DNA from 3 places in the Arthrobacter sp. 10N410 genome. Region 1 is predicted to be linked to each of the others. Evidence: riboswitches for the same ligand, from Rfam matches in the RefSeq annotation. Region 1 holds a riboswitch; each other region holds the start of a gene.
What was found. Region 1 has a riboswitch for cyclic di-AMP ahead of AC1DB8_RS11910 (M23 family metallopeptidase). Riboswitches for the same ligand answer to the same signal wherever they lie in the genome.

Region 1 (10,096 bases):
GTTCGGACACGGAATCGTCGTCCTCGACGCCGCTGCTGCCGTCAGGGGGCTCCGGGGTCATGCCCCGGAAGCCTCGGCGGCGGCGTACTCCTTGGCGAGCTTCCGGGCCACGCCCATGGCGGCCTGCATTGACACGCTGTCCGGCGCCTGGCCGGATCCGGACGCCAGGCCGGCGGCGAAGCCGGCGATGAAGGTGGTCAGCGGCGCGGCCGGCCGGACGACGGAGTGGGCGGCCACACCGGCCAGCCCCAGCACTTCGTTGATGTCGATCTCGACATCTTCGAGCTCAAGGGCCTGGAGCAGCGCACGGCACCAGTCTTCAAGCGTTTCATCCTGGCTCTTCACCGTTTGCCTCCAAAGTTGAGTTGGGCCCCAGCGCCCCGGACTGGCCCGGACCGGGCGTGGACACCCCCATGGCGGAGGCGTCGTCCCAAGTGTCCACATCATCGGTGGAACCCGACGGAACCGGAACCTGCCGCAGCTCAAGACTAGCAAGGAGGGAGAACACTGAGCCCCCCTCGAGGGCGTTCCGCCGCGCCGCGTCGGCGACGGCGCGTTCTAGCGCGGCCGTGCCATAAAGTCCCACGAGGGGTTGCAGGCGGCCGTCCGCCGAAACGGCCACGAACCCGTCGACGGGGCCGGCCGCGGCGTCACCCGGGGCATTGGCGAGGACATCAGCCAGTGCGTCGAGCAAGGCGCGGACGGCGTCGGCCACGCGGGGCATGTCGCAGGCCAGCACGAGGGTCAGCGAGGCCGCGCCGGCTGCGGCGGGCTCGCCGCGCCCAACGGCGGCCAGGGCGGAAAGGCCGGCGGCAATCGCGGCGGCGGGTCCGCCAAACGGCGGGTCCTCGCGACAGCCGAGCACATCTGGTGGGAGGTCGCCGGGGTCGGGGCCGACGACGACGGTCCGGCGGGCGCCCCGGGCAGCCTGCAGTGACCGACTTAGCAGGGTGCCGCCGTCGACCGTCAGCCGGGCCTTGGGTACGCCGCCAAGCCTGGCGGACCGGCCCCCGGCGAGTACAACAGCGTCAAATTCCACCAGCCCAGCCTAGCCGCATCGGCCTCACCGCGGCCGGGTCAGCCCGCGACGCCGGTGCGCCTGCTCAGTGCGCCTTTTCGGGGAGCAGGAACGGATCCCAGGCGGGCGTCGGCTTCTCCAGTTCCTTGATCTGCCAGATCGTGCCCTTCGGCGGCCCGGGAACGAAGCCCAGTTTCCAGCCCATTTCGGCGGGCGTGTGGTCTCCCTTGGCGTTGTTGCAGCGCAGGCAGGCCGCCACCAGGTTCTCCCAGGAATCCGCCCCGCCCCGCGACTTGGGGTGGACATGGTCGATGGTGTGGGCAGCCTTGCCGCAGTAGGCGCAACGGTGGTTGTCCCTGCGGAGCACTCCCCTGCGGCTCACGGCCGTCAGGGTGTTGTAGCGCGGCCTGATGTACCGGTTAAGCAGGATCACCGTCGGTCGGCCGAGGATATCCTGCGGACCCACCACGGGGTCATCCCCCTCGGCCACCACGCTGGCCTTCCCGGTCAGTACAAGCACCAGCGCCCGGCGGAAGGTGACTACCGCCAGCGGTTCATATCCAGCATTCAGAACGAGAGTGCGCATCCGCATACCTCTTCACGGCCGCACCCGCCAGGGGCACGAGGGCCGGCTGCCCTGTGCATGGTCGGGCTATGGATCGACACCACAAGAGTAAACACCGAAGGCCCGGATTGCCGAATTTTTCTTTGCCGGGCTTCCCGGCCGCGCGTCGGCGGGCGGGCGCGAGCGAGCCGCAAACTGCAAAGGACCCCTGCCGCGAGGGCAGGGGTCCTTCACAAAGCTTCAGGCGTTAGACGCGCCTAAGTCCTAGCCGCCGACGCGGATGAAGACCGGGCCGGAGCCCACGTTGACGCTGTACAGCGCGGTGGTGCCGCCGTTCCAGCCGCCATGGACGGCCATGCCGTTGCCGACGTAAACGGCGATGTGGGCCATGCCCATGCCGCCGTTCTGGTAGTAGGCGAGGTCGCCCGGCTGGGCCTCGGCGGCGCTCACGGTGCGGCCCAGGGACAGGTAACCCGCCGGCCAGCCGTGGTAGTGGACGCCCACTGCGGCCAACGCGTTGGTGGCCAGCATGGTGCAATCCTGGGAGACACCGATCTGTGCGTAGGCAGCAGCGGCGATCGAAGCGCCCATGCCGCTGACGGCGGCCGGAGCCTTGGTGGCCAGCGATGCGGTGACCGCGGTGCCGGTACCAGTTCCGGTACCGGTGACGGCGGTGTCCGCTTCCTGGACGTTGACGACGGGCTTGGCCGCCTCGACAACGGGAGCCGGCGCGGTGGTGACAGCAGGCTTCTCGTAGGAGATCGCGATGCTGGAGGCCGCGGAGATCGTGGCCGGTGCGTTGGACTGTACTTCCATGGCCGAAGCGGAAGTCGATTCACGCTGAACGTTGGTCTCGGCAGCGTTGGCTGCGATACCGCTGGTCAGGACCAGGCCGGAGGCTGCAGCGATAACCGCGGCCTGGCGACCCATACCACCGGCGTTGTCGCCGACGGCCTTAGCAATGACAGCCAGCGAGTTGGTCTTGGTGACCTCCGCGCGGTGGCGTGCAATGGTTGCACGAGTAGTCATTCAGTTCTCTCTTTCGTGATCCTTGGGTCCGCGCTGCTTGCAGGCGGGACTGAGGACGCTCCGGCATCTTGGGGGTACGCCGGATCGCCCCGAAACGGGTTTCTTAGCGAAGGGTGTACTGCGAAGACGCGCCAAAAGCGGGAACTGCGTTGTGTGATCCAGTCCGGGCGCCGGCAAGGGCGGCACGGAGCATGGAATTCAGCGGGCTCAACTGAGCCTCGCCAGCGCGAGAACGCGCAGCATTGTGGCGTGAAGACACGAAAGTAGCCTCTCCCAATGCCTACGAGGTGAGCTGTCGGATTCGGATGGGAGTCACCCGGCCGCGCTGCTTCCTGGGAAGCTTTGCGACTTAACCCCAAGGTCTTCTTGCGAAGACCAAAATTGGTTCCCCCGCCCCTGCCAGACGATGTCATGCGAACGGACCTTGAGCGGTGGCAGAGTTAGGCAATCCACTCAAGAGCGCCAACTTCGGAGAAGTTGGCGTGCTTCATACGGTACAGCAGTTGGGACTCAATGTCACATTCAGATCACGGCGTGTCACAGAAATGCGAGTGGTCCCTCGGCTTGGCTAAAGCCAGCCGAGCGGGTCAACAACTTCCCCGTTGACCATCACCTCGAAGTGGAGGTGGCAGCCGGTGGAGGCGCCGGTGGTCCCGCTCATCGCCACCACATCGCCACGTGAGACCTGCTGGCCCACGTGGACGTCGGAGGACGACAAGTGGTTGTACGTGGTCTCCAGGCCGTTGCCATGGTCGATCACGACCCGGTTGCCGCCCCCGTAGGGGTGCCAGCCGGAAAAGGTTACGGTGCCGCTCGCGGCGGCATGTACAGGAGTGCCGCACTGGGCCGCGTAGTCCTGGCCCCGGTGGAATTCCCCGACGGCTCCCGTGATGGGACTGACCCGGTAGCCGAACGGCGAGGCCGTGACCATGGAATCCAGCGGCGCCCCGAGACTGCCCGCGGAGGCTGCCCGGGTGATGCTGCCGACGGACTGCGCGCTCAGCAACTGCTTGAGCTTGCTGTCCGGGTCACCCTTGGTGGTGACGGCCGTGCGGTTGAAGTTGATTTCGGCGGCCGGGGCCTTGACCTCGGGCTGGGCCGCCGCGGAAACCGAACCGGACCTGGCCGCATCGGTGGCCATCACGGGGCCGGTGGCCGGAACTGTAACGGTGAGGACCAAACCCGTGGCGGCCAGGGCAATGCCTGCCTTCTGCCCCACGCCGCTGACAGCGGCGAAGTCTGTTACCTGACGGAACGCGCTGCGCCGGCCGCGGCGCGCTTCGCGGTGCGCGTCACGCGGGCGCTCGTCGAGGACGACGGCGGCCGGGCGTGGCTCCGGAGCGGGACCGGTCGCACGACGGCGGCCCCTGACGGTCTGGGTGGTCAAGAACGGTTCCTCTCTGGATAGCCTGCGAAGTTAGCTGTCGGATTCGGGTCAGAGAGATCAAAGACCCGGTCCGCCGGTGCAAGCATCCAGACGCAGGGGCATCCACGGAGGTCCCAGTTTGAATTGCTTGCCGCTAGCGGACTTCACCCCAAGGCTGTTGAATCAACAGCCGGTTGTGGTTCCCCCGCCTCTGCCAGAAGGTGAATCGCCGGCTGATCCGCTGGCAGAGCTCGGCTCCGGATCAGATAACGCTTTAGTATCAGTGCTAGTCATCAACTATAGGGGATTAAGGCAGGCGGTAATAATTCCGTTATCTCGCCTGTGCACAACTTACCTGCTGTCCGGCGGAAGGATTTTGACGCCGGGTTACCCGAGCGTAACGAACACATGGGCGGCGACCTCGGGAGGCAGCTCGAGGGCGCCTTCAATGTCGGGGACCCGGACCGAGATGTACTCCCCCACCCGCTCCAGCGAGACCCTGGCGCCCGGACGGATTCCGCCCTCGTCCAGCTGGACCAGCAGCTCCGGCTCGACCTGGATCGGCTCGGCCAGCCGGCTCACGGTGATCCGCGAGTCGGCGCCGTAGCCGGCCATGGCGTCAAGCAGGTTGACCACGGCGCCGCGGTCCGGCGTCGGAAGCCCGCCCAGTTCGGCGAGTCCGGGAATCGGGTTCCCGTAGGGGGACACGGTCGGGTGGTCCAGCATTTCGAAAATGCGGCGCTCGACCCGTTCGCTCATCACGTGCTCCCAGCGGCACGCTTCCTCATGGACGTAGGCCCAGTCCAGCCCGATCACGTCGGCAAGCAGCCGTTCGGCCAGGCGGTGCTTGCGCATGACCTCGATGGCGCGCTTCCGGCCCGTTTCGGTCAGTTCAAGGTGCCGGTCGCCGGAGACAACCACGAGGCCGTCGCGCTCCATGCGGCCGACGGTCTGGGAAACGGTGGGGCCGGAGTGACGGAGCCGCTCGGCGATGCGGGCGCGGAGGGCGATGATGTTCTCTTCTTCAAGTTCCAGGATGGTCCGGAGATACATCTCGGTGGTATCGATCAGATCCGTCATTCAGCTCAGCTCCTCGAGCGCCGTCCTTGCGTCATTCCCACCGTACAGCGTGCGGGTTGCGCCCTGGCGAGATCCGCCGTACGTCACCGCACAGCCTAGCCTATTTTGAATTAGTCCGGATAATCTGTGGGCTGCCGCGCGGACCTGTGGACTACGCCCCGCCCGGCGCCGCGCCGCCGTCTCAATGACCGGACTATGACGGGCTTTATTCCCACCCGCGTGGGGCCGTCGGGCAGAATAAATAGCGGGTCCCGGTCACGCCCGGCAGAGCCCGTCCAAGCCACGCCACACACCCAGCCGAAAATTGGAGCCCCTGTGAGCGACACCAGCATCACCATCCCCGCGAACCTCCTGCCCAAGGACGGCCGGTTTGGCGCCGGCCCGTCGAAGGTCCGGCCGGAGCAGATGGAGGCCCTGTCTGCTGCGTCGGCGACGCTGCTGGGGACCTCGCACCGCCAGGCCCCGGTCAAGAACCTCGTGGGATCGGTCCGGAGCGGACTGAGCGACTTCTTCCGCGCCCCGGAGGGCTACGAGGTCATCCTCGGCGTCGGCGGGTCCACGGCGTTCTGGGACATTGCCAGCTTCGGCCTCGTGGAAAACAAGGCGCAGCACCTGTCTTTCGGCGAATTCGGCTCGAAGTTCGCCGCGGCCACCAACAAGGCACCGTTCCTGGCCGAGTCCTCGATCATCAAATCCGAACCCGGCACCCGACCCGAGGCGCGGGCCGAGGCCGGCGTCGATGCCTACGCGTGGCCGCAGAATGAGACCTCCACCGGTGTCGCAGCGCCGGTCAAGCGCGTGGCCGGCGCCGATGCAGGCTCCCTCGTGCTGGTGGATGCCACCTCCGCGGCCGGCGGCCTGGACGTGGACGTCGCCGAGGCCGACGTCTACTACTTTGCCCCGCAGAAGAACTTCGCCTCCGACGGCGGCCTCTGGCTTGGACTGTTCTCCCCGGCGGCGTTGGAGCGCGCGGCCCGGATCAAGGCCGGCGGCCGCTGGATTCCGGACTTCCTGGACCTCCAGACCGCGATCGACAACTCGCGGCTGAACCAGACCTACAACACTCCGGCGCTGGCCACCCTCGTGACCCTGGACGCGCAGGTGCAGTGGCTCAACGCCAACGGCGGCCTCGACTTCGCCGCCGCCCGCACCGCCGACTCGGCCGGACGCATCTACGGCTGGGCCGAGGCCTCCGCCTACGCCACGCCGTTCGTAGCCAGGGCCGAGGACCGGTCCAACGTGATTGCCACCATCGACTTCGACGACTCGATCGACGCCTCCGCCATCGCCAAGGTCCTGCGCGCCAACGGGATCGTGGATACCGAGCCGTACCGCAAGCTGGGACGGAACCAGCTGCGCATCGCCACCTTCGTGGCGATCGAACCCGACGACGTCTCCGCACTGCTCGAGTGCATCGACTTCGTCGTCGGCGAGCTCAAGAAGTAGCCACCGCGCCGTCCCTTCCGGGACGCTTCAGCGGTCGACGGCGTCGTCCGGGTCTTCCTCCCGGGCGGCGCCGCTGGTCGCCGAGCCGCCGGTCACAGAGCTGCCGGGGACGACCCGGAAATACCGCAGGCCCCGTGCACGCCGGTTGAAGGCGATCCGCAGCTGCTTGGCGCGGACAATCCAGAGTATGCCGATCAGTGCCGCGATCAGCCCGGAGGCCGCCGCCACCCCCATGGACCAGCGCGCGCCGGCGACGTTCGCCACCCAGCCGACCAGCGGTGCGCCGATCGGAGTGCCGCCCATGAAGATCGCCATATACAAGGCCATCACGCGGCCGCGCATCACCGGGTCCGTGGTGGTCTGGACGTAACCGTTGGCGCTGGTCGTCATGGTGATCGCGAACAGGCCGACCGGCACCAGCGCGACGCCGAACCAGAAGTAGTCCGGCGCCAGCGCGGCGAGGCCGGAGGTCAGGCCGAAGGCGCCGGCCGCGCCGAAGATCACGCGCATCCGCGGCCGGCCCCGCCCGGCCGAGAGCAGCGCTCCGGCGACCGAACCGATCGCCATGATCGAGTTCATCAGGCCGAAGGCGCCGGCATCGAGGCCGAATTCGGTGCCGACCATGGCAGCGATAAAGAGGACGAAGTTCAGCCCCAGGGTTCCCACGATGAACACCGCCACCAGCACCACCACAATGTCCGGCCGGAAACGCACGTAGCGCAGGCCCTCGCGGATCCGGCCCTTCCCGGCCGGCGCGCGGGGCAGCTGGCGCAGCGAGGCGGCGGGGATTTTGGCCAGGCTCAGGAGCAGCGCCAGGAACGTGACGGTGTTGACCAGGAAGACCCAGCCGGGCCCGATGGCCACGGTGAGCAGGCCGGCGACGGCCGGGCCGATCATCCGGGCCACGTTGAACGAGGCGCTGTTGAGGGCCACGGCGTTGGGCAGGTAGTCGTCGCGCACCAGTTCGGAGACAAAGGTCTGGCGCACCGGGGCGTCCAGGGCGGAGACCACGCCCAGCAGCAGGGCGAATATGTAGACGTGCCAGAGCTGCGCGGCCCCGGACAGCACCAGGGCACCGAGCGCTGCGCTCAACACGGCCATGGAGGACTGTGTCAGGACCAGCAGCTGCTTGCGGTTGAAGCGGTCGGCGACCAGCCCGGCGACTGGGGCGAGGAAGAGCTGTGGTCCCAGCTGCAGGGCCATCGTGATGCCCATGGCGCCGGCGTCCTGGGCACTCAGATGGTCAAAGACCAGCCAGTCCTGCGCGGTGCGCTGCATCCAGGTCCCGATATTGGAGATCAGGGCGCCGATGAACCAGATCCGGTAGTTCAGGATGTGCAGCGATTTGAAGGTGGACCTCATGTCCCGACCTTCCGCTGCACGCTCCCGAACGGCCCCAAACCGTTAGTCGACCTCGACGGCGGACTCGTCCTGGACCGCTCCAGCGTCGGCTCCTGCTTCGGCAGGCTCTGCCTGCGCCTCCGCGGCACCGTCGTCGGCGGTCTCATCCGACGCAGCCGCGGCGGCGGGAGCTTCGGCGGCCTCGTCCTGCTGCGCATCTTCCGGGCGCACGCGTTCGGCCCACGGAACCCACTCCGGGGCCAGGATGGAATCCTCCGAGGGCAGCAGGCCCAGCTCATCCACCGTCACGGTCTTGGAGCGCGAATTTCGGGTCAGCACCGCGTACCACTGCCAACCGCCGTAGCCGGGCAGCTTGGACTCGAAGAGGTGCGTGACCAGGCGGTCGCCTTCGCTCTTCGCGCCCAGGTGCCGGCCGATCTGCTCTGCCGGCGCGATGCCTTCCACGGCGGCACGGGCCACATCGACGGACGCGGCCAGGAAGGCGTCGGGCTTGCCGACGCGCCACACGGGCACGCCGTAGCGCGGCTTGGATCCTGCTTTGGCGCCGGCGGCCTTGGCGGCCGCACCGGCCGCCGCGGCGGCGTTCTGTTCAGGTTCCGTTGTCATCGCAGAGCCTTACGCGTCCAGCTCGTCGGCGACCTTACGAAGCGCGACGGCGATCGCCTTGGCCTTGTTGCCTTCCGGGTACTTGCCCGCGGACAGCGTTCCCGAGAGGTTGTCCAGCACGCTGACCAGATCCTGCACCAGCGGTGCGAGGTCCTTGGCGCTGGGTCGCTTGGCCTTGGCGATCGACGGGGTCTTGTCCAGCACCCGCAGGCCCAGGGCCTGGGCTCCCTTGCGGCCGTCGGCGACGCCGAATTCCACCCGGGTTCCTGCTTTGAGCTCGGTTACGCCCTCGGGCAGCGCCGACTTGGGCAGGAAGACCTCCTGGCCGTCTTCGCCTGCGAGGAATCCGAAGCCCTTTTCCTTGTCATACCACTTGACCTTGCCGGTAGGCACGTAATCAACCTTCTTCGTTCTGCGGGGACGCGGCCGGCGGTCACCGCATCCGCATGGATATGCGGGTTCAGGGTGTGACTGCCCGGACCGTGTTGGTCTGTTCCTCCAAGGTTATCCTGCCTTGGCCACTTTGACGGCTTGAGGCGCGGGCGAAGCCGGGCTGTTAGCGTTGCCTCCATGACACCACAGCGCTTCCGGCGGCCGCTCTCGATTCTTGCGGCCACCGTTGCCGCGCTCTCGCTGGCCGCCGTCGGAGCCGTCATGGTCATGGCCTTCAACAACACGGTGGCGCCGGCCTGGGTCACGTCGACCGCGCTCTACGGGCTGCCCGTGGCGTTCCTGCTCATGCTCGCCCTGGTGGTCGACGCCGTCGCTGCCCGGCGCCGGACACCCGGGCACGGCGGAAGGTAGCGTTGGACTGATGTCCCTTATCCGCGCGCTCAGCAAGGAACTGCAGTCCCGCAGCGACGACTCGTTGCGGGCCCTGTTCTCCGCGCGGCCGGACCTGATTTCCCCTCCGGTGCCGGATTTCTCCGCCCTCGCCGCCCGAGCCAGCGGCCGGGTCAGTGTGCAACGGGCGCTGGAACGGCTGAACCGTCCGCAAATGCAGGTGCTCGAAACCCTGCACCTGTGCACCAATACGGACACCGGACACAGCGCGTCCGCCGCGACGCTCAAGCGCCTGATCAACGGCTCTTCCGTCGCCGCGCTGGACCGGCTGCTGCACTCCCTGCAGGAACTGGCGCTTGTGCACCGGGCCGACCCCCCGCACGGCGCCAGCCAGGCCACGGCCCGGCAGCGCCATTACCTCCCGGTCGGCAGCCTCAAGGACGTCATCGGCATCTACCCGGCGGGGCTGGGACGCAGCTACACGGAGCTCGTCCGGCTCCAGCCGGCCTTCGCGCAGCGTGTGGTGCAGCTGGTCGGCGAGCTCCACCACACCGGCGCCGACATCGCCCCCGCCAGCACCCCGATGGAGGCGGCGCTGTCGCTGCAGCACTGGACCGCGTCGCCGGAGGCCCTGCAAGCGATCCTGGCCACCGCACCGGAGCGCACGACCGCGCTCCTCGCCCGCTTCGGAAACTGGGCCATGGGCGCGGTGCCCCAGGCGCAGCGCCGCGCGTCCGTGCTGAACGAGGGCTCCGACGTCGGGCCCGTCGACTGGCTGCTGGCCCGCGGGCTGCTGGTGCCGCTGGACGCCGCCCACGTGGAGCTCCCGCACAGCGTGGGC
Region 2 (10,096 bases), on a different contig from region 1:
GCTGCTGCTGGCACGGCTGGACGAGGGGCAGCCGCTCAAGGTCACCGACGTCGACCTCACCCAGCTGGCCGTCGAAACGGTGAGCGACGAGAAAGTCATGGCACCCGACCGCCTCTGGCAGCTGGAGCTCCCGGACGAACCCGTGGTGGTGCGCGGGGACGCGACCCAGCTTCACCAGGTCCTCGCCAACCTCCTGTCCAATGCCCGCAAACACACGGCCCCCGGGACGAAGGTGGTCACGGGCGTCACGCGTTCGGCTGACGGCAGCGCCGTGGTCACCGTGACGGACAACGGCAGCGGCATCGCTCCCGAATTCCTCGGCCGGGTCTTCGCCCGGTTCGCCCGGGCCGACGCCGCGCGCACCAACCCGGCCGCCGGTCCCGCGGCCCGTCCGGTGCGAAGCCGTGAGGGCACGTCGGCGGTCGCGACAGCGGCCGCGGCTTCCGAGGGCACCAGCGGCCTGGGCTTGTCGATTGTGCAGTCAATTGTGGAGGCGCACGGCGGGACCGTCGAGGTCACGTCCCGGCCGGGCCGGACAGAGTTCGCCGTCCGGCTGCCCGCGGCGCCTCCGCTGGCGTAGCGGGCCGCCGCTCTGGTCCGGACGCCGGCACGGCGGCGCCGGTCCTCACTTCCACAGCCCCCGCACAGCTTGACCCTAAAGCCCTCATATGGGGCGCCGGGAAAGTTGAGCCATGACGTTCACAGACCAGGCCCCAGGACCACAGCCCCACTCCACGGCGACGCCGCCCGGCCCGGCCGCGCCGCCCGGGCCGGGCCCGTTGACCCCGGCGTTCACCGGCCCCGGGAGGCTGCGTTCAGCCATCGACACCCGCACCACCACACCGGTCCTGGATATCACCATTCCGGTGTTCAACGAGGAACGTGACCTCGAAGCGTGCCTACGCCGGCTGCACGCCTACCTTGTCGGCTGCTTCCCGCATTCCTTTCGGATCACGGTGGCGGACAACGCCAGCACCGACGGAACACTCCAGACGGCGGAACGCGTCGCCCGTGAGCTCCGGGAGATCAACGTCGTCCACATGGCCGAAAAAGGCCGCGGGAATGCGCTGCGCAAGGTGTGGCTTGCCTCGCCGTCGCCGCTCCTGGCGTACATGGACGTGGACCTGTCCACCGACCTGGCGGCGCTCGGCCCCCTGCTGGCCCCGCTCATTTCGGGGCACTCGGACCTCGCGATCGGGACCCGGCTGACCCACAACTCGCATGTGGTCCGCGGACCCAAACGGGAATTCATCTCGCGCAGCTACAACCTGCTGCTGCAGTCGTGCCTGGGCGCCCACTTCAGCGACGCCCAGTGCGGCTTCAAGGCCATCCGGGCGGACGTGGCCCGGCAGCTTCTCCCGCACACGCTGGACAACGCCTGGTTCTTCGACACCGAGCTGCTGGTACTCGCCGAGAGGTGCGGCCTGCGCGTCCACGAAGTCCCGGTCGATTGGACCGACGACCCGGACTCCAGCGTGGACATCGTCCAGACGGCCATCGCGGACCTGCGCGGCATGGCCCGGCTGAGCCGGGACCTGCTCTCGGGCCGGATCCCGGTTCCCGAACTCCGGTCCGCCCTGGCCCGCGGACCGCTGCCGGCTTCGTCCCGGGCCCAGGAACAAAGCCCCGGCGGAAGCCTCTTCGGCCAGCTCGTGCGCTTCGGCAGCATCGGGGTGGCTTCGACCCTCGCGTACTTGCTGATCTTCGTGCTCTGCCGGGGAATCATTGACCCGCAGCTGGCCAACTTCCTTGCCTTGCTCACTACCGCGGTGGCCAACACCGCGGCGAACCGGCGCTTCACCTTCGGCATCCAAGGCAGCAGCCAGGCGGCCCGCCACCATTTCGAGGGGCTGCTGGTCTTCGGGATCGGGCTGGCCCTGACCTCCGGTGCGCTCGCCTTCGTCCACGGCACGTCCGGCGGAACCCCTGACCGCTGGCTGGAACTGGTCACAGTGACCGCCGCCAACCTGGCCGCCACCGCCATCAAATTCCTGCTGTTCCGGCACGTGGTCTTCCGCCGTCGGGGCGCCCCCATTCCTCCGGCCCCCGGCGCCGTTCCCTATGCTCCGGCGTCCGACGCCAACGCCAACGCCTCAGCCCTCCCCCACACAGAAACGGCCAAGTAAATGACCGCAACCCTCGACCCCGCCACCGGCGGCCCGGCCGGCAGCACGCCCGCATCGGCGCCCGCACACCCGACGACGGCGACCCGCCCGGCAGCTCCTCGAGCGCCCGCCGCGCAGGACCGCCGGGCACGCCTGCTGTTCGGACCACAGCGGTGGTGGGTGCGGCCCTCGGCGGCCCTGCTGCTGGTCTTCACCGCAGTGATGTACCTGTGGAACCTGGAAGCCACCGGCTACGCCAACTCCTTCTACGCCGCAGCGATCCAGGCCGGCACCAAGGACTGGACCGCGCTGCTGTTCGGTTCCCTCGACGCGGGCAACGCCATCACGGTGGACAAGCCACCGGCCGCGCTCTGGATCCCGGCCCTCGCCGGGCGGATCTTCGGTTTCTCGGCACTGAGCATGCTCATTCCCCAGGCGCTGATGGGGGTGGCCGCCGTTGGACTTCTGTACCTGACCGTCAAGCGCGTGTCCGGTCCCGCGGCGGGCCTACTGGCCGGCGGCGCCCTGGCGCTGACCCCAGTGGCAGCCCTGATGTTCCGCTTCAACAACCCCGACGCCATGCTCACCCTGTGCCTGGTGCTGGCCGCCTACCTCACCACCCGCGCCATCGAAAAGGCCGGCTGGAAATGGCTCGCCGCAGCCGGCGCGGTAATCGGCCTGGCGTTCCTGATCAAGATGCTGCAGGGCTTCCTGATAGTGCCCGGACTGGCCCTAGCCTACCTGTGGGCGGCACCCACCACCCTCGGCCGCCGGCTCCTGCACCTCCTCGCCGCCGCGGCGGGGATCGCCGTCGTGGCCGGCAGCTACCTGGCGCTGTTCCAGCTCACTCCCGCCTCGGCCCGGCCGTACATGGCGGGGTCGGAGACCAACAGCTTCCTGGAACTCACCTTCGGCTACAACGGCCTGGGCCGGATCACCGGGTCCGGCGGCGGGATGCCCGGTGGAAATGCTTTCGGAAATGCCGGCGGCCCGGGCGGAAACGGCAACGTGGGCTTCGGCGGCGCGGCCGGGATCACCCGGATGTTCGGGACCAGTTTCGGCGGCGAAGTGTCCTGGCTATTGCCGGCGGCCCTGGTTCTGCTGGTGGCAGGTTTGTGGTTCACCCGGCGCGAGGCCCGGAGCTCCGCCACCCGTGCCGCGCTCCTGCTCTGGGGCGGCTGGCTGCTGATCACGGCAGGCATCTTCAGCTTCATGAGCGGCACCGTGCATCCGTACTATGCCGTGGCACTGGCCCCCGCCGTCGCGGCCCTGGTGGGCATCGGCTCGGCGGAACTGTGGCGCGGCCGGACCCACTGGCCCGCTCGGATGGTCCTGGCCGTGACGGTGTTGGCTGCCTCGGTCTGGTCCGCCGTGCTCCTGGGCCGCGACCCGGCATGGCTGCCCGGGCTCCGGGTGATCGCCGTCGTCCTGGGCGTGCTGGCCGCCGCGGCGCTGCTGCTCCGGGTGGACAGCCTGGCGGCGCTCCCGGCCCGGCTCCGCAAAGCCGCTGCGGCCGGCGTCGTGGTCCTTTCACTGCTGGCCGGCGGGCTCGGGACCACCGCCTGGACGCTGGCGACGGCGGCCCAGGCGCATTCGGGGTCAATCCCCACCTCCGGGCCCACCGCGTCCGCGATGGGCGGCGGCTTCGGGGCGGCGGGCAGGCCGGACGGCGGGATCCTCGGTTCCAGCGGGGCGGCCGCCGGCGGGCCCGGCGGACCCGGCGCGGATACGGCGTCGGCCGAGCTGACAGCGTTGCTGAAGTCCTCCGGCGCCAAATGGTCCGGGATTGTCTCCGGCGCCACCCAGGCCGCCAGCCTGGAACTCGCCACCGGCACCAATGTGATCGCGCTGGGCGGCTGGAACGGCGGCGACCCGTACCCCACGCTCGAGCAGTTCCAAGCGATGGTGGACCGCGGCGAGATCGGCTACTTCATCTCCGGCGGCATGGGCGGCCTGGGCGGGGGCCGCGGCGGCAACTCCGAGGTCGCCAGCTGGGTCGCGGCCAACTACCAGGCCCAGACCGTGGGGAACGCCACCGTGTACAAGCTGGCGAAGTAGGCTCCTCTCCCCCGCTTGCCTCCGTCTCCGCCGCGCCGTTTCGACGGTTCCGTGCCCGCTCGATGCTTACCGGCGTCGAGCTGTGACATCTGATTGAAAGTCCGGTACCGTTTTAGGGTGCGGCCATCGATCTGGCCGCGTGTCCGGGCTGACGCCAAACTCTGCCGCTACCCGGATTCCCATGGACCAGGCAGAGACGGGGAACCCAGAGTTCCCGGGCATTCTGCATCCATGCACCCTTGGGGTTAAGCCGCCACGTCGAGATTCCGTGCGGCCGGATTTCGCATCCGAACCCGACAGCTAACTCCGTAGGCGTTGAGAGGCGAACATGACTGAAATCAAGGCACCCACGCGCCCAGAAGGCGCTAAACGCACGTCCGACGCCGAGCGCGCGCGCCACCGCGCCGAGCCGGCGAAGCACACTTCGAGCCCGTCCCGGCCCCGTGCCCGTGCCCGGACCAATGGCAAGCGCGCCGCCGTCGTAGCCACCGCTTTCGCCGTCCTGCTGGGGGCAGGGGCCGCGGGCCAGGCCTCCGGCACTGCCGCGCATACGGCCGAAGCGTCGAAAGACACGGCCGCGTCCCTGCAGACCCTGGACTTCGAACGCGTCGGCAGCAACACGCCCACCTCGCCCGCCCCGATGAGCGTGGAGGCCCAGGCCTCCAAAATCAAGCCCGCCAAGGCCCCGGCGGCCAAGGCGCCGGCTCCGGCTGCCAAGGCGCCTGCTCCCGCGAAGCCGGTCGCCATTGACGACCCCGCCGGTGCGCAGGCCTACGCCGCCTCTCAGCTGCCCGCCCACGGCTGGGCCCCGAGCGAGATGCAGTGCCTGATGAAGTTGTGGACCAGGGAGTCCGACTGGAAGACCACGGCTACCAATGCCAGCAGCGGCGCTTACGGCGTGGTCCAGTCGCTGCCCGCCGAAAAGATGGCCAGCGCCGGCGCCGATTACCGGACCAACTACCGGACCCAGATCAACTGGGGACTGCAGTACGTGCAGGACCGCTACGGTTCACCGTGCGGCGCCCTGAACTTCCACTACGCGAACAACTGGTACTAAGCGCGGCCGAGGCTGCATGCCATGAGTGAGGCCCCGGATCTTGGGATCCGGGGCCTCACGTGCGCCTGCCGCCGCGCCTGCGGAATACGGGCCGCGCTACGGAACCGCGCGGCCGCGCTAGCCGTTCGGACGGTTGGGGATGTACTGCACCCCCCACTTGTTGCCGTCGGGATCGGCGAAGTAGACGAAATGCCCCCAGTCCTGGACATCGATGTCGCTGACGTCCACACCGTTGTCCTTGAGTTGCTGGTGCGCCGCCTGGATGTCGCTCACGACCAGCTGGAGGCCGGGGGCGGTGCCGGGCGGGGCGTCGTTGAGGCCCTCGCCAATCGCGATCGAGCACCCGGAACCCGGCGGGGTCAGCTGGACGAAACGGATGCCTGGCGTGGGCCGTTCGTCGTAGTCGGCGTTGAAGCCGACCTTGTTCACATAGAAGTCCTTGGCCCGGTCCACATCCGACACGGGGACAAACACGAGTTCAAGTTTCCAGTCCATGGGCACAGGCTAGTCCCGGACGCCTTACGCCGGAACCCTTGACCGCGGGGACGTTTCAACCGCCCTACCCGCGAGGGCAGCAGTGCATGCCGGCGGCTAGACCGCGATGCCGTACAGGCGGTCTCCGGCGTCGCCCAGCCCGGGCACAATGTACGACTTTTCGTTGAGCTTCTCGTCGATGGAGGCCAGCACGATGGTCACGTTGGCGTCCGAGAGCTCTTCTTCCAGCTTGGCCAGGCCCTCCGGGGCGGCCAGCAGGCAGATACAGGTGACGTCCGACGCGCCGCGCTTGAAGAGGAACTTGATCGCCTCGCGCAGGGTGCCGCCGGTGGCGAGCATCGGGTCCAGGACGAAGATCTGCCGGTCTGTCAGGTTCTCCGGGAGGCGCTCGGCGTAGGTGATGATGTCCAGGGTCTCTTCGTCCCGGGCCATGCCCAGGAAGCCGACCTCGGCGGTGGGCACCAGCTTGGTCATGCCCTCCAGCATGCCGAGACCGGCGCGCAGGATCGGAACCACCAGCGGGGTGGGCTTGGTGAAAGCCGTGCCGACGGTGGTGCTGACCGGCGTCTCGATGGTCACCGGCTCGGTGCGGACGTCCCGGGTTGCCTCATAGGCCAGGAGCGTGACGAGCTCCTCGGTGAGCTGGCGGAAGACCGGGGACGGGGTGTTCTTGTCCCGCAGAACGGTGAGTTTATGGGCGACCAGCGGGTGGTCGACAACGAGAGTGCGCATGGGTCAAAACTACCACCCGGACCTTCAGGACCGTCCCGCGGGGTCCGGGGTATCGGCGTCGGCGGTCCGCTCCGCGGTGCTGCCCTTGCGGCCGCGGGCGGGGGCGCCGTCGCGCAGGTGCGCATCGTTGTCGAACGTCGGCGCGGGGCCGGTGTGTTCCCGGTGCCGCAGCACATGGAACAGCCTGTGGGCCAGGATCACGATCCCCACCCAGCCCAGCCCCAGGGCCCAGCCGAAGATCACATCGGTCATCCAGTGATGGCCCAGGAAGACGCGGCTCATGCCCATCGCAAGGATGAAGATCGCACCCGCGGTGATCAAACCGACGCGGGCTATGGTGCGTCTGACCTGCAGGCAGGCGAGGTAGACCACCAGCCCGATTACCACGGTGGTGTTCAGCGTGTGGCCGCTGGGGAACGACGGCGACGTCTCGTAAGGCGGCACCGCGTCCGCGAAGTCGGGGCGGGCCCGGCCGATCAGTTTCTTGCCCACCGTTGTGGCGGTGATCGACACCGCGGCGGCTCCGCCGATCAGGATGAGCGGCCGCCAGGTCCGCGAGACCCAGATCAGCCATGCTGTCAGGATGCTGGCCAGAATCGGCATGCCGATTCCACCGCCAATATTGGTGAACCCGGTGACGAACGCGTCCAGGCCGGGACTGCGCAGCTGTTGCATGAACCCCAGCGTGGGCTTGTCGAGGCTTGCCAGGCCGGCGTCGTCCACGACGTTGTCGTAGACTTCCGCGCTCGTCAGCGCCAGAGCGACGACGACGACGCCGCCGATCAGCATGGTGATCCAGAGTGCGGCATAGGGCACCACCCACTTTCCCCAGCGCCGCATCAGCCAGCTCTCAGTCTTGGTGCTCAATGCCCTCTCCCGACTTCCCGGTGCACCCGCTTAAGTGCACAGCTTGCTTAGGGTCGAAACTATCATTGAGCCATGACTACCCCCGAGCCACGCCATGCGGACTGGATGGGCCTGGCCCTTGCCGAGGCGCGCCGGGCGCTGGCCACCGAGGACGTGCCGATCGGCGCCGTCGTGATCGGACCGGACGGCTCGGTGCTCGGTGCCGGGCGCAACGAGCGGGAGGCACTCGGGGACCCGACGGCGCACGCCGAGATGGTGGCGATCCGGGAGGCCGCGGCCCGGCTGCGCGAGCGGCGGGCGCTGGAGGGCGCAGCCGACGAGGGCTGGCGGCTGGAAGACTGCACCCTGGTGGTGACGTTGGAGCCGTGCGCCATGTGCGCCGGCGCCGTGGTGCTGGCGCGGATTCCGCGGGTGGTCTTCGGCGCGTGGGACGAGAAAGCCGGGGCCGCCGGGTCCGTGTTCGACATTCTCCGCGAGCGCCGGTTGAACCATTGGGTGGAGGTGTACGCCGGGGTCCGGGAGCAGGAGTGCGGCGGGTTGCTGCGGGAATTCTTCGCCGGCCACCGCGGCGCCTGACGCTGCCTTTCGGGCGCCGGCCCCCATAGGGCGCCGGCCCCCATAGGGCGCCGGCCCCCTCAACGCCGCGGTGAGCTACCGCTCGGCGGTGGCCGCCGTGGACGCCCGCAGCGCGTCGATCCGCTTCTGCCGGGAGGCGGGCGAGTCCAGGCTGAAGGCGCGGAAATCGCCCAGGTCCTCCTTGATCCAGGCCTCCACCTCGGCGATCCGCCGGGTCACGGCCCGCGTCGGCGTGCCGAACACCCAAGCGGCGATCTTCTCCCGGCCCGGGTCGTACTGCCACAAACCGATGATCCTGCCGCGGTCGAAGATGGGGTGGTCCGGCAGGTCGGCCTGCAGCGCGAGCGAGCCCAGCGCCTTTTTATCCTGGTCCTCCGCGGCCAGCAGCTCCCCCGCGTTCCGGCGCAGCAGCACCAGCGAATCAGTTCCGGCGAGCAGCTGGATCTGTTCCTCGGCCGGTTCTTCGAAGGCGGCGAGGCGTTCGACGTCGTCGGGCAGCATCCAGAGCGGGTCTCCGCCGGCGGCGGTGGGGACCTCGACGGCGTCGACGGCGGCGAGCGCCGCCTTGCTCTGCGCGACCGTGAAGCCGGTGAACCACTGCGACTGTTTGAAGGTGGCTCCTCCGGTCCAGCCAAGGTACCGCCGGATCAGCTCGGCGCGGACGTCATCGTCACTGAGCGTGCTCGGCGGCAGCCCCCAGGGCTCGTAGGCGTAGCGCTGCTGATCCAGCCGGCCATTGGCAGGGACCCGGCGGATCCGCCCGTCCGCTTGCAGGATGCCCAGCGCCGTGGGCAGCGTGGTGGTGACGCCCTTTTTCTTGCCCTCCTCGCCGAGGTTGCGGACCGAATCGCCGAGTTCATCCTTGAGCTGCCGCGGGTCCAGCGGCACCCCGGCCTCAGCAAGGGCGTGCAGCACTTGCTCCTCAAGCAGGGCAATTTCGCCGCGGTCCACGCCGAGCCGGCCGACGACCTTGAAGCCGGCCTCGGCGGCGTCCCGTCCCAGCCGCAGCGCCCAGGCGAAGTCGTCCGCGCCCAGCACATAGGTGCAGCCGCGCGCCGTCGGGAGTTCCAGGATCCGGTGCGCCAGGACGTCCCGGTCCACTTGAGAGCGCCGGATGCCGGCCCGGGCGAAGAGCGTGAGGTACGGGTTGGCCCCGCCCACGGACCGTGCCCAGCCGGCCCGGGCGAACACCTGTTCCGCAGTGCACCCCGCCAGCGAGCCGTCCAGGCCCTGCCGGTGCCACGACCAGGCGCGGAGCCGCTCGGGCGTGAGGCTTTCCGCGGGCGGCAGTTGCACGGTCATGGGCTCGGTAGTCATGGGGTCATTCTCCACCCGCTTGGCCCGGCGACGGTATCGATCCCGGGGTTCCGTTTTCCGCCGCTATTCCGTGAGGCGCGCGGCCAGGACGGCCAGCACGGCCCGCGCCGTGGCGTCCCAGCCGGGAAGGTGCTCCCGTGCGGCCCGGGCGGCGGCCCGCCATTCGGCGCGGAGGGCCGGTTCGGTGAGCCAGCGGCGCAGCAGGGCTGCCAGCGGTGCCGGATCTTCGCCGAGTGCGACGGCGGCGCCCGGCAGGGCCGGCGCTGCGGCTACGGGGGCGCCCCCTGCTCCAGCTCCGGCTGTGCCGGCCGCGAGCGCCTCCACGGCGCCGGTTCCCTCCCGGACGATCACCGGCACGCCGCGGGCCAGGGATTCGGTGACCACCAGCCCATAGGTCTCGGCCCGGGAAATGAGCAGGCTGAGGTCAGCGGCCTCCCATTCGGCGGCCAGGTCGGCTCCGCGCAGCTCGCCGGGTAGCCGGACGCGGTCCGTCAGGCCGAGGCGCTCCGATTCCTGCCGGAGCAGGGCGGCGTAGGCGGGATCCGCGGTGTCCGAACCGGCAAGGGATGCTGTCCAGGCCAGGTCCATGAGCTCCGAGAGGGCGCGCAGCAGCAGCAGCTGGTCCTTGTTGGGCAGCAGCGCGGCCAGTGCGAGGAGGTGGGGCGGCTCGGAACCGGCCGCGGACGGTGCCGGCTCGGTGCCGGGAAGCGCGACGCTGATTCGAGCCAAGCCGCCCAGGCCGTGCCGTTCCTGCAGGGCCGCCGCGGCGGAGGTGCTGGTGCAGATAACGCCGGCCGCGGCCTGCAGCGCGCGGTGTTCCAGTTCCGGATGCGTCCCCAGCGGCATGTGCAGCAGGATCCAGGCCGGCGCCCCGGCAGCCGCCGCGGCT
Region 3 (10,096 bases), on a different contig from region 1:
CCATGCGAAAGATCATTCTGGCCCTCCAGGTCTCCCTCGACGGTTTTTTCGAGGGGCCGAACGGAGAGATTGACTGGCACATGGTGGACGAGGAGCTCCACAGCCACTTCAACGAGCAACTGGCCTCTATGGGCGCCTTCCTGGACGGCCGCGTGACCTACGAACTGATGGCCGACTTCTGGCCGACGGCGGACCAGGATCCGTCCAGTACACCGGCTATGGTCGAGTTCGCCAAAATTTGGCGGGACATGCCGAAGATTGTCTACTCCAGGACGCTGGAACGGGCCGACTGGAACACTACGGTGGTGCGCGACGTCGTCGCCGATGACGTGCTGGCACTGAAGGCGCAGCCCGGCGGCGACTTGGCACTGGGCGGGGCCGACCTCGCCGATACCTTCCGCCGGCTCGGGCTCATTGACGAGTACTGGATTTATGTCCACCCGGTGCTGATCGGGCGGGGGAATCCCTTGTTCAAGTCAGCAGACGACAGGACCGCGCTCACGCTCGCCGGCACCCGCGCGTTTGGCAACGGCGTCGTCCTGCTGCGGTACGCCGGCTGAGCTCACCGGCCGGCGTAAACGTGCACAAAAGCCGGTGGCCAGCTGCCGTTTAGCAGCCGACCACCGGCCCTGGAAAGAGGTTCTTACGCTTTTTGCTATGCGCTGGCGCGGACGAAGGTCACGCCACCCGTGGCGGTCAGCCAGGACAGCGGGTGCTTGATCGTCTGGTTGCTGCCGTTCATGCCACCGCTGATGGCCATGCCGTCACCGGCGTAGATGGCGACGTGGCCGGACTGGACGATCATGTCGCCGGGCTGCGGGGCACCCACAACCTTGCCGTAGCCCATGAACTGCTGGGGACCGAGGTCGCCCACGTGGATACCGGCCGCACCGAGGGCCTTCTCCACCATGGCGGTGCAGTCCTGGGTGATGCCGATCTGGCTGTAGGCGGCCGAAAGCATCGCGGCGTTGGCTCCGCCGGCTGCCGAGGCAGGTGCCACGGCCGCCTTCGCCTGAACGCTGACCTGCGGCGCTGCCGGCGCGAGCACCGGAGCGGGGGCAGGCGCGACAGCCGGAGCGGCGGCAACCGCAGGGGCGGTGACGGGCTTGGGCTGCTCGATCACGGGCGCCGGCGTGGTAGCGACTGCCGGGCGGGCGAAGCTGATCTGAACTGCGGAATCAGCGGTAACCGGCGCGGAGACCTTGCTGCCGACGTCAACCGACGAAGCCGGGCCGGTCTTGTTTTCGGCCGGGGCAACGGCTGCATTGGCTGCCATTCCGCTCGTGAGGACGAGGCCGGAGGCTGCGAAGATTACTGCGGCCTGACGACCGATGGTGCCTGATTTGCCCGAGAATGCTGAGGCCCGTCCGGCGGATGCGTCGGAACGATGGCGCGCAGAAGTAATGCTTGAAGTCATGTTTGTAGCCTCTCCCAATGCCTGCGAGGTGAGCTGTCGGATTCGGATGGGAGGCACCCGGCCGCGGGCCCGTCAATGCGGGCGCTGTGCGGCTTCACCCCAAGACCTGCTAAAACTGCAGGTCAAAAGTGGTTTCCCCGTCTCTGCCAGAAAGGTTGCATTCGGATCCCAGGCCGCGGCAGAGTTAGGCAATCGGCTCGGGAGCGCCCGTATCGGAAACAAACAGGCACCCATCTACGGTAACGGGCCCGGGCGGGAATGTCACATTCAGATAACGGATCCGTGTCCTGGCGCGGAAGAAAGCCTAGGACGCTGCTACCTGCCAGCCATAGGATGAGGGCACCCAGCATTCCCCGAGCGGAGGCCCCGTTATGAACAGCCACTGTGTCGCAATTTGCCAGCTCAGCGATCAGCCGCAGGAGGATTTCGACGTCAACACAGAGCTGCTGGTTCTCGAGGGAAAGGAAATCCACGTAGCCACGTGGGACGCGGAACCGCGCGACGGCGGCTTCGATATCCACGTCCTGAATGACCGCGTGGACGCGCTCGGTTTTATGGTGGTGACCGACTGGCAGTTCCTCGACGGAAAGGCGTATGCCGTCGTGGAGCGCCGGCCCGGCAAGTAGCGCTACTTCGCCATCCCGGAGGTGACGGCAGCGATCGCCTCCCTCACCAGACCGGCGTCGTCCGGGGTGCCCGACTCCGCCAGCCCGGCCTGGCGCCGGTAACGGTCCCAGTCCCCTCCCCCGGCCCGTAGCTCGCGGAGCGGCGCCATCAGGGCCGCCCGCCGCAGCCAATCGTCCGGGTCCTGCAGCCAGCGGCCCAGCACGGTTTCCGCGCGGGAACGGTTTTGGCCGTCCAGTCCCGCAATCAGCGGCCCGACGACGTCGGTCGCCAGCGGATCGGCCAGCTCGCGCAGGCGCGCAGTCCGCAGGAAACCCTCGATCCGGGTCAGGTCCGAATTGTCCAGCAGGGCCAGGCTGGACTGCAGCAGGACGATGGCGGCAAGGCGGCGTTCGAAGACGGGCACCTCCCACAACTCCGAGCTGAGGGCGGTGACATCGTCGCGGCCTAGTGACCGGTACCGGCGCAGCGCGTCGCGGACAGTGCCGCGGACGGCGCCAACCGAGGAGCCATAGCTCCCCAGGGCCGGGCCGTATCGCGCCTGCGCTTCCTCGGCCCGCTGCCACGAGCTCTCACGCAGCAGCGCCGCGTCAATGAAGTCACCGGCCTCGCTCATGGATCCATTCTGTCGTGCGGGGGCCGGCTTGGCCTAAGCAGCTGCGTCCTCCCGCGGGAAACCGTCGGCGAGCGCAGTGTCCTACGCGGACCGCTGGGGCCCGGGGGCCCGCACGCGCTAGCCGGTCACCAGTCTGGTTGAGCTATTCCAGGTCAACCGCCCGTGCTGGAAGTCCGAAGCCCGGCCCACGGACACTGCGTACTCGTCCCGGGTCGGATATCCCAGACGTCCCCTTTCCCTGCCGAGGGCCGTCCACTTGGCACGGATCGCACCGAGGACGTAGTGCGACCCGGTCTTCGCCGACCAGTAGATCGATGCACCGCCCGAGCCTGTGAAGTGGCTGTAACGCCCCACGCCATCGGGGGTGCGCGTCTCGTCTGACGTCGGATAGCCCAGCAGCCCCCGTTCCCTGCCCAGGGCCGACCACTTGGCACGGACCGCGCCCGTGATGAAGTGCGCCCCGGTGCTTGGCGTCCAGTAGATCGATGAACCCCCCGAACCTGTGAAGTGGCTGTAACGTCCCACGCCATCAGGGGTGCGCGCCTCGTCCGACGTCGGATAGCCCAGCAGTCCCCGTTCCCTGCCCAGGGCCGACCACTTGGCACGGACCGCGCCCGTGATGAGGTGCGCCCCGGTGCTTGGCGTCCAGTAAATGGATGCCCCGCCGGAGCCGGCGAAGTGTTCATACCGCCCGATCGTGTCCGGGGTTGTCAGCTGGTCGGTGGTGGGGAACCCCAGGACACCGGCAGCGCCGCCCGCGGCCTTGTAGCGGGCATAGATCGCGCCTGCGACCCAATGGGCCCCGGTGGACGGGGACCAGCAGATCACGCCCTTGGTGTAGTCCTGGCATTTCCCTGCCCCCACCGGGTACTCCAAGGTCAGCGACCTGCCGAGGACAGACCGCGGGTCACCGGCATTGGTCTGGTACGCCTTCAGGCCGATGGGATCGTCGACGCCCATTCCGGTGAGCATTACTTTCTGTGCTCCTTGGCCGTCGTCCGCGGTCAGCAGATAGTAGGTGTCGGCGGTTCCGGCCTGACCGACCACCGTCGGCTTGAACGTCACGCTCTGATGTGCGGACTCTCCAGGCGGGATCACCAGGCCTTCCGAGATTGGAACGGTGGTGGAGAATACACCCTCCGGCGCCTTGGCCTTGGTGATCGTCAGGGGGATGTTGCCAGTGTTAGTAATGGTGAAATCCCGGGTGGCCGCAGCGCCGGCAGGCACATCACCAAAGTCCAGGGATGCCGGCAGCTGCAGATGCGCTACGCCCGACACGGCGGTCGCCGTCACCGGTACCGTGAGTGATCCTCGGTCGCTCGTGATGAGGAGCTGATCAGCCACCGGGGTTGCCGTCGTCGGACTGAAGGTGACGGACACCGGAACGGAAGTAAGGGGTTGAATCTTCTGTCCCACGGCCGGCAGCGTGGCCGGGTCGACCGCAAGCTGGGCGTTGCCCGGCAAGGTGACGCCGGTGATCGTGGCGACGCTCGTGCCGGTGTTGACCACGTTTACGGTCTGGCGACTGCTGGTCTGGGTCGGCACGTCGGTGAATACCAGGGTGGGCGGCGTTGCCCCCAGTCCGTCCTTGGTGCCGACGCCGTGAACCCCCAGAAGGTCCGTCTCGCCGTCGGAGGTTTTGACGGTCAACGTCCCGTCGACCTGTCCGGCTACGGTCGGCGAGAAGGTGACCGGGACCGTCATGGTTCCGCCTTTGGCAAGCGTCCGGGGCAGTGTGAGGGCCTCGATCCCGAACGGCGCAGGTGCTGCGACGGAACTGACCGTAACAGCCCTGCTGGCGGTGATGATCAGGTTCCCTTTCACGGAGGTGCCTACCGCGGCGGTTCCCAGGTCCGTGTTTGTCGCCCCAACCGCTGAGGTCGTCGGGGCACCGAAGCCGATCACGTGCCCGTCCCGGGTTCCCACGTAGACGCGCCCGTTGTCAGTGGCAACCGTGGAAAACTTGGCGGCGGTGCCCAGCGGGGCCGCGAAAACCTGCTGAAGCTTACCGGTGCTGTCCGGCATTGCGCGGTAGGCACGGAGTTCCGCGCCGGTACCGGTGGGTCCCGTTACGTACACGGCCCAGACCAGGGCGGTGGAGGCGTTTGTACCGTTGGAGGTCACCGTGGGCGCCCCGGAGGTGTACCCGAAGGTGCCAATGGACGTACCGACGGAGGCCAGCTGGATGCCGCCGGTACTGCTGGCCAACAGCTTGTGCGCACGAAGGTAGCCCTTGTTCTCCACGGTGTAGATGTACCCGCCGTTTGTGGTCCCGAGGAACGCGGGCCTGCCCCAGACGCCACTGTACGGCCCGGCGCCGTCGAGGACGGCGTCCGTTCCGCCGCTCCCCTGCCCCATACCGCCCAGGTTGTCCCGGTCCAGCAGGTAGACCCGGCCGTCCTTGCCGACCTGGACCATCAGGCGAGGGTGGGCCGTGGTGCCGTAGCCGGTGGGGATGGCGATCGGGGCACCGGAACCCAGGTCGGCATCGTTCTGATCCAACTTGGCGTTGTTGGCCGGGCTGAAGAAGTCCGTGGCCTTGAGGTTTCCGTCGGCTCCGACGCTGACCCGAACGACTGACTCTGCGAGGGTCGCCGGAGGGGTCTTGCCCGGTCCCGGCTTAGGGGAAATCCCGTTCCCGGTGGAAAACAGGATCTGGCCGGTGCCGTCGGAGACCAGGCCGCCGCCGGATTGCCAGATTCCGCCCTCCGCACTGCTGTTGCCGGACTCGGTGGCCCACATCGTGGTCTGCCGGCCTGCGGTGGACACCCCGACGACGTAGCCGACAAACGGTGCCCAGTCGCAGTGGCTGGCGAAACCGGCGTAGACCACGCCATCCAGCAGGAGAAGCCCGGGCCGCTGCATCGCAGTCATCGCGTTGAACGGCCGTGTCGGGTCGTTAGTGGGCGCGCCGTTGATGAGCACCGGGAACCCTGGCCTCTCGGCCCCCGTGACCCTGTCCAGCGAATGCATGTACCAGTGCGGGAGCTGCGGCGTCGCTCCGTCGTTCGTCTTCGCCATCAGGAAGACGCTGTTGGTCGCGGCGTCGAAGACCGGAGTGGACGTGACTCCGATGTTGGGGGTGAGGTCACCGCAGCTTACGGTCGCTGCCGGCCAGGCCGGACCGAGGTTGCGCTGCCACTTCACCGCTCCGGTGCCGCCATCCAGGCCGTAGACGTTGTTGTTCTCCGTCGCGGCTATGACGGTGCCGCCCACCACGAGCGGCTGGGCGTACACCTGGCCGTCCACGGCGGTGGAAAAAAGCTTGCCGAAATTTGATGACGCGACCGACGTCGGCGAAAGCGCAGTCTCGTTGCTGTCCCACCCTGTCCGTAGCAAATCGTGCGCGATCGTGCCGACGTCGGCAGAGGCCGGACCGCTGACGGATAGCCCGGCCAGGGCGAGCGATGACGCCACGAAGATCGCCCACGCGCGTCGGGTCCGCGACCGTCGCCGGGAGGGAGCCTGGGACCATCCGGCAGCCCGCTTCCGCTTGAAATGGGATGCCCCGGCCGCGCCCCCACAGCGACCAGGAAAATGTCCGGACAAAGCACGAAGTGCCGCTTGTTCACGCATGGCTGAGACCCGTTTCTGAACATTCAATTGACTAACTCCACCCAGTACTCCGGAGCCTAGAAGCGCCGAAAGAGCAGCGCGCGAGTGGCGCCTACCCGTCTTCTGGAAGGGGCTTCTTGCTTTCCGGCCGGTCCTACTTGGTTGGTTGTTAGGGACACTTGGTCGCCTACTTGCTTCCGGTCATCCGCCGGACTTGGTCCCCGGCATTGAGTAACCTCCGGCGCGGCCCGGGGGCATAAATCCTCTGGTGCCCCCGGCCCCTGCGCCGGATCATGGGCTCAGCACATCTTTCGACGGCAGGGAGTCCAGTCGTGTGTCCAGGTGCTGCAACAACACGGAACACCAGCGGTCCCCGCTCGCGGACCCAGCGCTGGCTCCTGGCCTGCGCTGCCGCTGTTCTGGCGGTGACCGGCTGCACGCCGGGCTCACCCTCACCGCCCGCGGGCAGCGGATCGTCTCCCGCAACCGGGACTCTCCCGTCGGCGACGGCGGAGAAGGTGCTTTCCGATGAGGAACTGATGGTCCTCGTGGACAGGGCGATCAACAGCGGCCAGGAAGGCACCGGGCGGGTCTCCAGAAGCTCGGACCTGCGCACCCGCCTGCAGGGACGACCGGAGCCCGCCGATAAGCCGGCCGTCGAGCCCGGCGAGTGCAGCGTGTTCCGGCCGCACAGTTCGCCGACCAGCGGAGCGGACCTGGCAATGCACTTCGCCGCGGGCGTCCTGACGCTGACCGGCGTGTGGTCACGCGAGTCCCTGGCGTTTGTCTTTGCCCGAAGCGCACCGCGCAGCGACGTGCTCGCTGCGGATTTCGCCTACACCGACGACCTGGCCCAAAGGTGTTCAACGTTCCGGCAGACGGTGGGGAATGATCCAACGTCCACGGTCAGGCTGCTTAGGACGCCGGCCGTGGGCGAGAAGGCCTACGCCACGGTTTTGAGCACACCGGCAACCGCCGGCACTCCCCCGGGCGGCGCCACCGTTGCACTGCAGGTACTCAAGGGAACCCTGACGATCGGGCTGAGCCGGCAGGCACCCACCGCCAGGTCCGACGCGGAACTCAGGACCGCCCTCGAGCCGCTGGTCCGGCTGGCCCAAAAACTGGTCGGGCAGACCGACTCCGGCACGGCACCGTCAGCCGCACCGCCGCCTGGTCCGCCCGCTACCCCACAGCCCCCCGAACAACGGACGCCGCAGCAACTGGCCCGGCTGCTGCAGGGCGTTACCGGCCCCACTGGAAGGCCGGCCCAGGTGCTGGAGGGACGCTACACCCGGAGCGGCCCTGCCACGGCGCCGGCCGTTTCCGGATGCATTTACGACGACGCCGCCTATCTTGCCTCGTTCTCCGGGGCGGCCACCGTGGTGGCTGAGATCGCCGGTGGGCCGCAGGTGCTGGACCAGATCAGCCTGCGGCTCGTCAGCTTGCCGCCCCCGCCGGCCGGGCCGTCCCCTTTTGACAGCCGGGCAGCCGACCTCAGCCGCTGCAGTTCGATCCGGGAGAGCCTGCCGGGCGGCGGCTCGCGCACCTGGACCGCCATCAAACACCCGATCGTCAACACCGGCGGCGAAGCGGGCTACGCCGTGGTTTATGTGCTTCCCGACGGGACCGGAGTCCGGCACATCCAGGTGGGTGCCCGGAAGGGCAGGCTGTGCGTGGAAACGGAAACGAAAGCCCTGTCCGACGCCGGCGTCCTCCAGGCCGCGCGCGGGCTCGCGGCGACCATCAACAAGGTGCTGGCCAGGATCGGCAACTGAAGCCTCCGGGCGACGTCGGCGGCACCGCAGGACCGGTCCGGCGCCGCTTGCGTGATACCCCCGGGGGTATTACTGTTGAATGTAGAGGAGGAAGGAATCCCTTCCCCGTCCACCTCAAGAAGGAGTTCTCCCGAATGCTTATCGAGCGCATCTACGACGAAGACCTTGCCCAGGCGAGCTATTTCATCGGCTGCCAGGCCAAGGGCGAGGCCCTTGTGGTTGATCCCCGGCGTGATATCGCCGTGTACCGGGACCTCGCTGCCGCGAACGGCATGAAGATCGTGGCCGTTACCGAGACGCACATCCACGCGGACTTCCTCTCCGGCACCCGGGAACTGGCCGCCGCGACCGGCGCCACCGCCTATGTCTCGGGCGAGGGCGGCGCGGACTGGCAGTACGGTTTTGAGGCCGAGCGGCTCAACGACAACGATGAGATCGTGCTGGGCAACGTCACGGTCAAGGCCCTCCACACCCCCGGGCACACCCCGGAGCACCTGTCCTTTTTGATCACCGACGGCGCATTCGCAGACAAGCCGGGCTACCTGCTCTCGGGTGACTTCGTGTTCTCCGGCGACCTGGGCCGGCCGGACCTGCTGGATGAGGCCGCCGGCGGCGTCGACACCCGCTTCGCAGGCGCCAAGCAGCTGTTCGCCAGCCTGCGGGACAAGTTCCTGACCCTGCCGGACCACGTCCAGGTCCACCCGGGCCACGGCGCCGGCAGCGCCTGCGGCAAGGCCCTGGGCGCGATCCCGTCCTCGACCGTCGGCTACGAACGGCTCTACGCCTGGTGGGGCCCCTACCTGGCCGCAAACGACGAGCAGGGCTTCATTGATGAACTCCTCGACGGCCAGCCGGACGCGCACGCCTACTTCGCCCGGATGAAACGCGAAAACCGTGAAGGCCCCGCCGTCATGGGCGAACGCGCCCCGCTCCCCGAGCTGGGCACCGCCGATGTCGCCCGCGACCTCGCCGCGGACAAGGTCATTTTCGTTGACACCCGCCCGAACAACGAGGTCCACGAAGGCACCGTCACCGGCTCCGTCAACGTCCCGGCCGGTAAGTCCACCGCCAGCTTCGGCGCCTGGGTCGTAAACCCGGAAACCGACACCAACCCGCTGGTCCTCCTCGCTTCCAGCCAGGCGGACGCGCAGGAAATGTGGGACCACCTCGTCCGGGTCGGCATCGACAAAGTCGCCGGCTACGTCACCAGCCTCGAGGGCCTGCCGGTCAGCGTCCCGAAGCTGATCCAGCCCGAGGAACTCGACGGCTTTGACGCCGCCATGGTCCTGGACGTTCGCAACCGCACCGAACATGCAGCCGGCCACATCCCCGGCTCCTACCAGCTCAGCGGCGGCCGCGTGATGTGGCACCTGGATGAACTCCCCACCGAAGGCACCATCGTGTCCTACTGCCAGAGCGGCGTCCGGAACTCCGTCGCGGCCAGCGCGCTGCGCCGCGCCGGCTACGACGTCGTCGAACTCGACGGCAGCTACGCCGCGTGGAACGCAATGGAACAGGCCGCCCGCCGGCAGGCACCGGAAACCGTTCCGGCCAGCTAAGCAGGACAACCAGTAAGGCAACACAGTGACAGCGTGGCGGCGGCCCGGGTAACCCGGGTCGCCGCCACAGCTGTGTCCGCGACCAGTTCCAATCCCTGTCGTCAGGCGGCGACGGGAGCCGGCACCGGGGCTACGCCTTGTGCAGGCCCGTTCCCTCCCCCGCGGCGAGCTCCGGAAGCTGGAGGCCCTCCAGCCACTCCAGCGCCTCCGTGCGTGAGGTGAAATACGCGTGCGGGCAAAAGCTGTGGCGGCCGAGTGCCGCCGCAACGACGGTGTCCACCACGCTGGAACCCAGCAGGGCCACCGCGGTCACTGCCTTGGCACGTTCGTAGGTATGTCTTGCCGTCGAGCGCATCGTTACACCGGATATATCCACGAGTAAGGGCAACTCCCGGCCGCCGCCAAGGGCCCGCATCGCTTCAATCGAAGCGGCCGCGTCCCGGGCGTCGACAAGCGTCCCCGGCGCCCAAACCAGGTGAAAATGAGGCCCGCAGATTCCGAGCCGTCCTTTCCCGCCTGCGATCAAGATCTCTTCCATTCATCCCCCTAA

Region 2: another riboswitch for cyclic di-AMP. It lies ahead of AC1DB8_RS09170 (aggregation-promoting factor C-terminal-like domain-containing protein); the one in region 1 lies ahead of AC1DB8_RS11910 (M23 family metallopeptidase).
Region 3: another riboswitch for cyclic di-AMP. It lies ahead of AC1DB8_RS05640 (hypothetical protein); the one in region 1 lies ahead of AC1DB8_RS11910 (M23 family metallopeptidase).

The regions. Positions count from the first base shown of each region.
Region 1 covers NZ_JBFTIP010000004.1:190,662-200,757, forward strand. Annotated here, with positions in the region: gene AC1DB8_RS11885 (molybdopterin-binding protein) at 1-61, opposite strand, end outside; gene AC1DB8_RS11890 (DUF6457 domain-containing protein) at 58-345, opposite strand; gene mobA (molybdenum cofactor guanylyltransferase) at 329-1,039, opposite strand; gene AC1DB8_RS11900 (HNH endonuclease) at 1,104-1,604, opposite strand; gene AC1DB8_RS11905 (NlpC/P60 family protein) at 1,848-2,612, opposite strand; cyclic di-AMP (ydaO/yuaA leader) riboswitch at 2,876-3,034, opposite strand; gene AC1DB8_RS11910 (M23 family metallopeptidase) at 3,181-3,999, opposite strand; cyclic di-AMP (ydaO/yuaA leader) riboswitch at 4,004-4,223, opposite strand; gene AC1DB8_RS11915 (iron-dependent transcriptional repressor DtxR) at 4,366-5,058, opposite strand; gene serC (phosphoserine transaminase) at 5,374-6,504, shown strand; gene AC1DB8_RS11925 (MFS transporter) at 6,532-7,866, opposite strand; gene AC1DB8_RS11930 (DUF3027 domain-containing protein) at 7,909-8,472, opposite strand; gene AC1DB8_RS11935 (cold shock domain-containing protein) at 8,482-8,865, opposite strand; gene AC1DB8_RS11940 (hypothetical protein) at 9,043-9,276, shown strand; gene AC1DB8_RS11945 (helicase-associated domain-containing protein) at 9,287-10,096, shown strand, end outside.
Region 2 covers NZ_JBFTIP010000003.1:315,715-325,810, forward strand. Annotated here, with positions in the region: gene AC1DB8_RS09155 (HAMP domain-containing sensor histidine kinase) at 1-580, shown strand, start outside; gene AC1DB8_RS09160 (bifunctional glycosyltransferase family 2/GtrA family protein) at 693-2,126, shown strand; gene AC1DB8_RS09165 (glycosyltransferase family 39 protein) at 2,127-4,163, shown strand; cyclic di-AMP (ydaO/yuaA leader) riboswitch at 4,313-4,493, shown strand; gene AC1DB8_RS09170 (aggregation-promoting factor C-terminal-like domain-containing protein) at 4,492-5,220, shown strand; gene AC1DB8_RS09175 (VOC family protein) at 5,338-5,715, opposite strand; gene upp (uracil phosphoribosyltransferase) at 5,812-6,447, opposite strand; gene AC1DB8_RS09185 (phosphatase PAP2 family protein) at 6,472-7,287, opposite strand; gene AC1DB8_RS09190 (nucleoside deaminase) at 7,387-7,890, shown strand; gene AC1DB8_RS09195 (DNA glycosylase AlkZ-like family protein) at 7,966-9,207, opposite strand; gene AC1DB8_RS09200 (glycosyltransferase) at 9,271-10,096, opposite strand, start outside.
Region 3 covers NZ_JBFTIP010000002.1:236,093-246,188, reverse strand. Annotated here, with positions in the region: gene AC1DB8_RS05645 (dihydrofolate reductase family protein) at 3-560, shown strand; gene AC1DB8_RS05640 (hypothetical protein) at 656-1,417, opposite strand; cyclic di-AMP (ydaO/yuaA leader) riboswitch at 1,422-1,587, opposite strand; gene AC1DB8_RS05635 (hypothetical protein) at 1,789-2,043, shown strand; gene AC1DB8_RS05630 (DNA alkylation repair protein) at 2,046-2,657, opposite strand; gene AC1DB8_RS05625 (Ig-like domain-containing protein) at 2,775-6,074, opposite strand; gene AC1DB8_RS05620 (hypothetical protein) at 6,731-7,987, shown strand; gene AC1DB8_RS05615 (MBL fold metallo-hydrolase) at 8,122-9,546, shown strand; gene AC1DB8_RS05610 (DUF7793 family protein) at 9,677-10,084, opposite strand.